One region of the Teredinibacter turnerae T7901 genome, then DNA from elsewhere that is predicted to be linked to it. Evidence: predicted binding sites of a transcription regulator. Region 1 holds the regulator's gene; the other holds the start of a gene.
What was found. Region 1 encodes FliA, which starts transcription of late flagellar genes. Its sites were predicted from a motif close to TAAAGTTATNNNNNNNNCGGCCGATANCC; they were not measured.
Positions count from the first base shown of each region.

Region 1 (3,413 bases):
ATAAGCCCAATCACTTTCTGCAATACCTGGCCGGTTAAATCCTGATAACCCTGCTCGAGAATAATGTCTTGCAGGGTTTTGTTCAGCTGCTGGGTACCGTCGTCCATCTGGTCGAGAAACTCGCCCATCTGGCTGTACAAGTCTTTGAATTCTTCTTTACTCATCTCGCGGCGGCGCAGGCGGTGCCACTCTTCGCGTAAACGATGAGCCTCCTGGCCGAGATTCATGGCGATCGGCGCGGCAGCTTCCACTTTATCCATGGTTTTGTCGGCCGCTTTCTGGGTCATTTCAATGACGTATTGCAGACGGTTTGTCGCATCGCGAATCTCTGAGTTATTCACCTCAACAGGCTCCGATGCGAAATCTGCGTCCACATTGAAATTAACGATTGCCTCGTGCAAAGCGCGAGTCAATTGCCCCACGCTTTTAAATATGTGTCGGTCCCGCGCTTCCACCAAACTGTGAATTAACGCAGATGCCTCCTCCAGATTGTCACCTTGCAGTTGTTCTACCAGTTGCGTTGCGCTGTCTTGCAACTGGGTCAAAAACTGCTCGTCGTGCTCTTGTATCGTTTTATCCATCAGCCGACCCGCTCAGGCTTAACCCGCAACCCGCTCAAAAATCTTATCGATTTTTTCTTTGAGCACCTGCGCAGTAAAGGGTTTTACAACATAGCCATTGACGCCCGCCTGGGCCGCTTCAATGATCTGATCTCGCTTCGCTTCTGCGGTAACCATCAACACCGGAAGGCCTGCGAGTTTGGCATCAGCACGCACTTCTTTTAACAAGTCGATCCCGGTCATGCCTGGCATGTTCCAGTCAGTTACCAGAAAATCAAAATCACCACTTCGCAACATTGGCAGCGCGGTCGTGCCGTCATCTGCCTCGTGGGTATTGGTAAAACCCAAATCCCGCAATAAATTTTTAATGATGCGCCTCATCGTCGAAAAGTCGTCAACGATCAGGATTTTCATATTTTTGTCCAATGCAGCCTCCGATATCCCGTGCGCTGGGGTAAATAAATCTCAGAGAGAGACCATAAAAACAATTCTAGACGCTCGTTGCCAGTCAGCCAGTTTTAGCGACAATTTTCTGGCGACCAAATGATGGCTGTTTGATTTATCACCATCCGGTCAGCTTCGATTTCAGGCGCAGTGCCGCCTGACTGTGGATCTGGCTAATGCGCGACTCGGATACACCCAGCACCAAGCCTATTTCTTTTAAGTTCATTTCCTGTTCGTAGTACAGCGAAAGCACAAGTTGCTCCCTTTCCGGCAGACCCTCAATGGCCCCGGCCAGCGCTTTGCGCATGGCGTCTATTTGTACCTTTTCGGCAGGTTCATCCAAACCTTCAGTACCAAGGGAAAATTGGTTTTCGTTTTCCTCGAACGTTTCTTCCAGGCTGTAAAGTCGTGTCGAGGTGCTATCGCGGAGAATATCGTGATATTCGTCCAGCGACATTTGCAACTCTTCGGCGATCTCGCCATCCCGCGCGTCCCTGCCCAAGCGCGCTTCCACATTGCCGATGGCTTCGGACACGCGTCTGGCATTTCGGTGAACGCTGCGCGGCGCCCAATCGCCACGCCGCATTTCGTCCACTATCGCACCGCGAATGCGTATACCGGCGTAAGTCTCAAAACTCGCACCTTTGCCGGCATCGTATTTTTGGGCAGCCTCCAACAGGCCAATCATGCCCGCCTGCATTAAATCATCCACCAGCACATGGCTCGGCATTCGCGCCATCATGTGATGCGCAATCCGCTTAACCAGGGGAACATAATCCTCGACCCGAATTGCAACAGCAGCTTCCTGGGCCTGTTCGTAAACCATGAGATTTCCTACCGAGGAGAGTGCCATAAATCGCCGCCGGGGACTGATCGCTGGAAACCGCGGCTAGCCATTGGCCGCCACAAGTCGTTCTAGAAAAAATTCCAGGTGACCACGCGCGCTTGTTTGCACTGGCCACTGATCGATTTTTTGAGCAATCACCCGCATCGCAGCAGCCGCTTTACAGCGGGGGGCGAATTCAAGCAGAGGCTGGCGTTTCTGTACAGCTTTTCTCACGTTTTCATCAAAGGGTACATGCCCCAGGTATTGCAGCGATGCATCCAGAAATTTTTCGCACACGCCGTTTAACTTGTTAAAAAGATTAATACCTTCCTGCGTAGTACGTGTCATGTTGGCAATAACACGAAAGCGAAATACGCCGTGCTCGGCATTCAATAATTTGATCAATGCGTAGGCATCGGTAATCGACGAAGGTTCATCGCACACCACGACGATGACTTCCTGTGCCGCGCGCACGAAGCTGATGACGGTTTCGGATATACCTGCAGCGGTATCGACCACCAACACATCCAGCTGATCACTCAGATCGTTAAACGCATACACCAGCGCTGCGTGCTCCTGTGGCGAGAGGTGTGTCATTTGCTGCACCCCGGAGGACGCGGGAACCACTTTAATTCCGCCTGGCCCGTTGAGCAGTACCTCGCGCAGTGACTTGCTGCCATCGAGCACATCAGCCAGGTTATAGCGTGCCTGCAAGCCCAACAGAACATCCACATTCGCCAACCCGAGGTCGGCATCCATCAACACCACGCGACGACGCAACTCCGCCAACCCGATACTGAGGTTAACAGACAGATTGGTCTTACCGACGCCACCCTTGCCGCCAGTGACAGCGATGACTTTAATCGGATTCTTGGCACTCATAATTTCTCTTTCCCGGCGGGATGTGTGAGGGGCTAGATTTATAACCCGGTTCATCGGATTTATGCTCCAACAAGTATAGATGACGATAGCCAGTACGCCCGGCGGCCTTAGCCACCGGTCTGACTCGTGTACTCTTCGCCCTCTGCGCGCAACAGCGCCACCGCAGAGGCAACCAGTTGATGTGCCGACGCACGGGCAATATCGCGCGGTATCTCCTGGCCATTCGTGGTGTAAGCCACTGGTAGCTGACGCTCAACCAACACGCTCAAGGCCTCGCCCAGGCTCGCCGCTTCATCCAGTTTGGTCAGTACGCAGGCGTCAATTCCCTGACGACTGGCATACGCGTGGGTACTGGCGGTCATGGTCTGGCGCTGACTGTTGCAGGCCAGTACAAGCACACGTTTCACCGCCGGACAGCTATCCAGTTTGCGTAACTGTTCCTTTAGCAGCGGATCGCCGTGACGAAAACCAGCCGTATCGATCAGAATCAACGGAAACTGCTTGAGAGAAGCCAATACCCGCAGCAGGCTGTGCTCCGCATCCACCGCACGCACTGGCACATTGAGAATGCGGCCCAGCGAACGCAGTTGATCGTAGGCACCCACCCGGTAGGTATCTGTGGTGATTAACGCAACTTTGCCGGGGCCGTGATCCAACACATAGCGGGCAGCGAGCTTGGCAATGGTCGTGGTCTTACCTAC
Region 1 covers NC_012997.1:1,416,060-1,419,472, reverse strand. The annotation lists gene TERTU_RS06050 (protein phosphatase CheZ) at 1-581, opposite strand, end outside; gene cheY (chemotaxis response regulator CheY) at 600-986, opposite strand; gene TERTU_RS06040 (RNA polymerase sigma factor FliA) at 1,123-1,830, opposite strand; gene TERTU_RS06035 (MinD/ParA family protein) at 1,894-2,712, opposite strand; gene flhF (flagellar biosynthesis GTPase FlhF) at 2,820-3,413, opposite strand, start outside.

Region 2 (3,413 bases), 140 kb from region 1:
AGTTAAAGAAGGCGACGAACATTACCTGCCAGAAGAAGACCGCGTTGTTATCTGGTAAGTATCCAGTAACCGCGCTTTAAACTGAAAAGGCCTGGGTAGCGATACCCAGGCCTTTTTTATTCACCGCTGTATTGGCTTTGCTCAGCCGCTGTCAGGCTTCGCCGACAATATTTGACAGGCCGCCGCCGGTGGATTTACCGCTCGAGGAATACAAGTTAGGTGCCGCCGTCTGGCCGCGCATAATCTCCAGTAAACGGGCAAAGGTTTTCTGGTTCCTGGCAATAATTTTCCCATTCACCTCATTTTCCTGTTTGCATTTTTGCTGGAGTTCTTTGAGCTTCTGCCATGTCTGAAGCATCGCTGGGGCTGTTTCCTCGATCAATGCATCCCATATGCTTTTCGCATCATGGACTTGAAGGTTGTGGTTATCGACAAAAGTTTTTACCCAGCTTGCGCGGACCTTGGCGCTGCTTTCCAGATTGGAAAGCGCTTCCGATTTTTTTTCAATGATTGTGTCAAGTGCGGCCAAGTCTCGCTCTGCCAGAGCCTGACGCTCTTCCTGCAACAAATGGAGTAAGGTCTCGCAGGAGGCGATATCGCTGCTTAATTGGCTGTGGACTTGTTTGGCGTTAAGAAACATAGCTGGACTCGCTCGAAAATCATTCCGCAATCTGGCAACCTGACAAAAGTTTGTCGCTTGGCTGGCTGCCAGGGTTCATATGATGGGAAAGTGCATTTTTTATGCCTGAGTCAGGCGGAGGGGCAAACCGGGAAGAAGCAAGCGGCCAGTGCCGCTCACTAGCCAAGTAAATCGTCTTGTTCGAGCATTTTACCTGCGATGGCCTGTGCATCGACCTGGTATCGCCCTTCAGCCAGAGCAGCGCGTATTGCAGCGACTTTGTCCTGATCAACGTCCGGACTCTGCGAAAGTGCCGTTGAAAGCTTGGCAAGGGTTTGTCCCTGGGGGCTCAGCGAGACGCTATCTTGCGCAGCTGGCGCGGGACTGTACTCCGCTGCCGGCGCATTGCGTCCAGTCGGTGTCGCGCGGGCTTTGGCAGAACCGGAGGCCGCGCCAGATGCCGGATTCAAGTTGTTGCCAGTATCAATGACCATGTGCGTATCCACGTATTAGTTTGGCGGACGAACCGCCAATATGATGTGCTGTACCTGTAACATCGGCCACCACACCTGAAACTTTAGCAATAATTTGTGCGCAGCACATCACCAGTGTGCCACCCGCACAGTACCAGGCCCGGTAACCTGCGCATCAACTATTCTCTGCGACCGATTGTTGCGAACTTTTATCTGTTCGCCCACTCCGCCGTTGGTGAGGGCCGTGGCTTCGGTAACCACGCGCAGCGCGCTGGAGCGCGCTTCGAGCACCACTGTCTGGCCTTTTTTTACCACATCTGGCGCCTTGACCTGATTGAGCTTGATGATCTCGCCGGGGCGGAGCATTCGCCTGGCTTCCAGCCCCACGACCCGCGCAGGGTCACGAAGATAGCCGCCTGTAAGGTGGCTGGTGTTCATTCTTTGGGTCACCACATCGCCCGCGGTAATCTGTGCACCGCGGCCTATGGCGCCCGCCGCAATCACGACTTCCTCGAAGGTTTCGACCTGGACTGGCACATAGATTGTCCAGCGGGCCGTTCCTGTACAGCGTGTTTTAACGCTGATATTCGACGCGTTGGCTGTGGGTGTGTTCATGGTCATCGTCAGTTTGCCGTCACAGGGGCGCAATTGCAGGCGTGGATCGAGGTTACCTGCTTCAATTCTAAGGGTGTCGCCGACCACCAGGTGAGGGTAGAGCGGTGTTAATTCCGACTTGGCAAAGTTTTGGACCTCAGTGCGTAATTGGTTGATATCCATGAGATTTTGCTGCGCAAATGCGCGACTAATGAAAATCACTCCGATGCCGACAACGACTAGGAGGCACCGGTTTACAACGCGCAGGCCAGCCGATTTTACGGCCTTATTACTTTTCAAAAAAAAGCGTCGCATTGCTATTCTTGTCCTATGCTGTAAGTAATCTTGGCGCGGGTTCCAAGTCGAGTCTGCTCACGAAAATGACAAAAATTTGGCGTTTACCCGGGAAACAACGTTAATTTTTGCTTAGTGACAGAGTAATAGCAAAGCCTGTGCCGGACGCCGGGTGTCGTTAGACCAAATGATTTAAGAGGGCCACCTATGGCAGGGGTATTAGACAGCGTCAACCAGCGGACACAATTAGTAGGGCAAAACCGACTGGAGTTGTTGTTATTTAATCTGGGCGGAGCACAGAAATACGGTATAAACGTTTTTAAAGTGAAGGAAGTTTTACAGTGCCCGCCACTCAGTGAAATTCCCAAACGCAACCCGGTGATTCGCGGGGTTGCACACATCCGTGGGGGAACAATCCCCATTATGGATATGCGCCAGGCCACTGGTCACCGACCATTGGAAAACATCGAAGATTGCTTTGTTATTATTACTGAATATAATCGCTCGACTCAGGGTTTCCTGGTCCGCGGTGTGGAGCGTATTGTTAACATGAACTGGGGTGATATTCACCCACCACCCCGTGGCGCAGGCAAAGAAAATTACCTTACCGCCGTCACCGAGGTGGAAGGAAAATTAGTAGAAATTATCGACGTAGAAAAAATTCTGGCGGAAGTGTCTCCTCTTCCAGAAGATGTTAGTGCCGAAGTCATTGAGGACTCCAAGCGCGAAACTGTGGTGTGTAAACACGTGCTTATCGTGGATGACTCGACTATCGCCCGCAAGCAAATACAAAAGGTTATGCAGTCGCTGGGGTGTAAAACCACCCTTAGAAAAGACGGTAGCGAAGCCTTGCAGTTTCTCGAAGAAATGCTTTCTGAAGGTAAAGATCCGTACCATGAATTACTGCTGGTGATTTCAGATATTGAAATGCCTGAAATGGATGGCTACACCTTTACTGCCGAGTTGCGCGCTAACAGCCGACTAAAAAATCTTCATGTTATTCTGCATACATCCCTAAGTGGGGTGTTTAACGAAGCCATGGTGAAGAAGGTTGGAGCGGACGATTTCCTTGCTAAATTCCATCCCGATGAGTTGGCGAAACGGGTGAATCTCCGTATCGCTCAGCTTACTGGTGAAGGTGAAAAAGTTGAGCAATAAGGGCGCGGACCTGAGTGTTCGCGCTAGGCGTTCCGACTATCATGACAGCAAATTCAGACAGCCATCACTCTGGCCGGTTACAACTGGACTCACGGGAATTTAACGATTTTCGTGATTACCTCCAGAAAATTGCCGGTATCGACCTGGGGCATAATAAGCAATACCTGGTGTCGACCCGCATTCGCCGGATAATGATCGATTATCAATGCGAGACCCTCGGTGAACTCACCACCAAAATAAAAAGCCCTGTCAATAAAGAGTTGCGCCAAAAAGTG
Region 2 covers NC_012997.1:1,274,986-1,278,398, forward strand. The annotation lists gene TERTU_RS05410 (M13 family metallopeptidase) at 1-58, shown strand, start outside; gene TERTU_RS05415 (flagella synthesis protein FlgN) at 152-640, opposite strand; gene flgM (flagellar biosynthesis anti-sigma factor FlgM) at 799-1,113, opposite strand; gene flgA (flagellar basal body P-ring formation chaperone FlgA) at 1,222-1,869, opposite strand; gene TERTU_RS05430 (chemotaxis protein CheV) at 2,188-3,138, shown strand; gene TERTU_RS05435 (CheR family methyltransferase) at 3,180-3,413, shown strand, end outside.
Region 2: TERTU_RS05430 (chemotaxis protein CheV) is a predicted target of FliA. The motif match lies at 1,896-1,924, and genes of this name have one in related genera.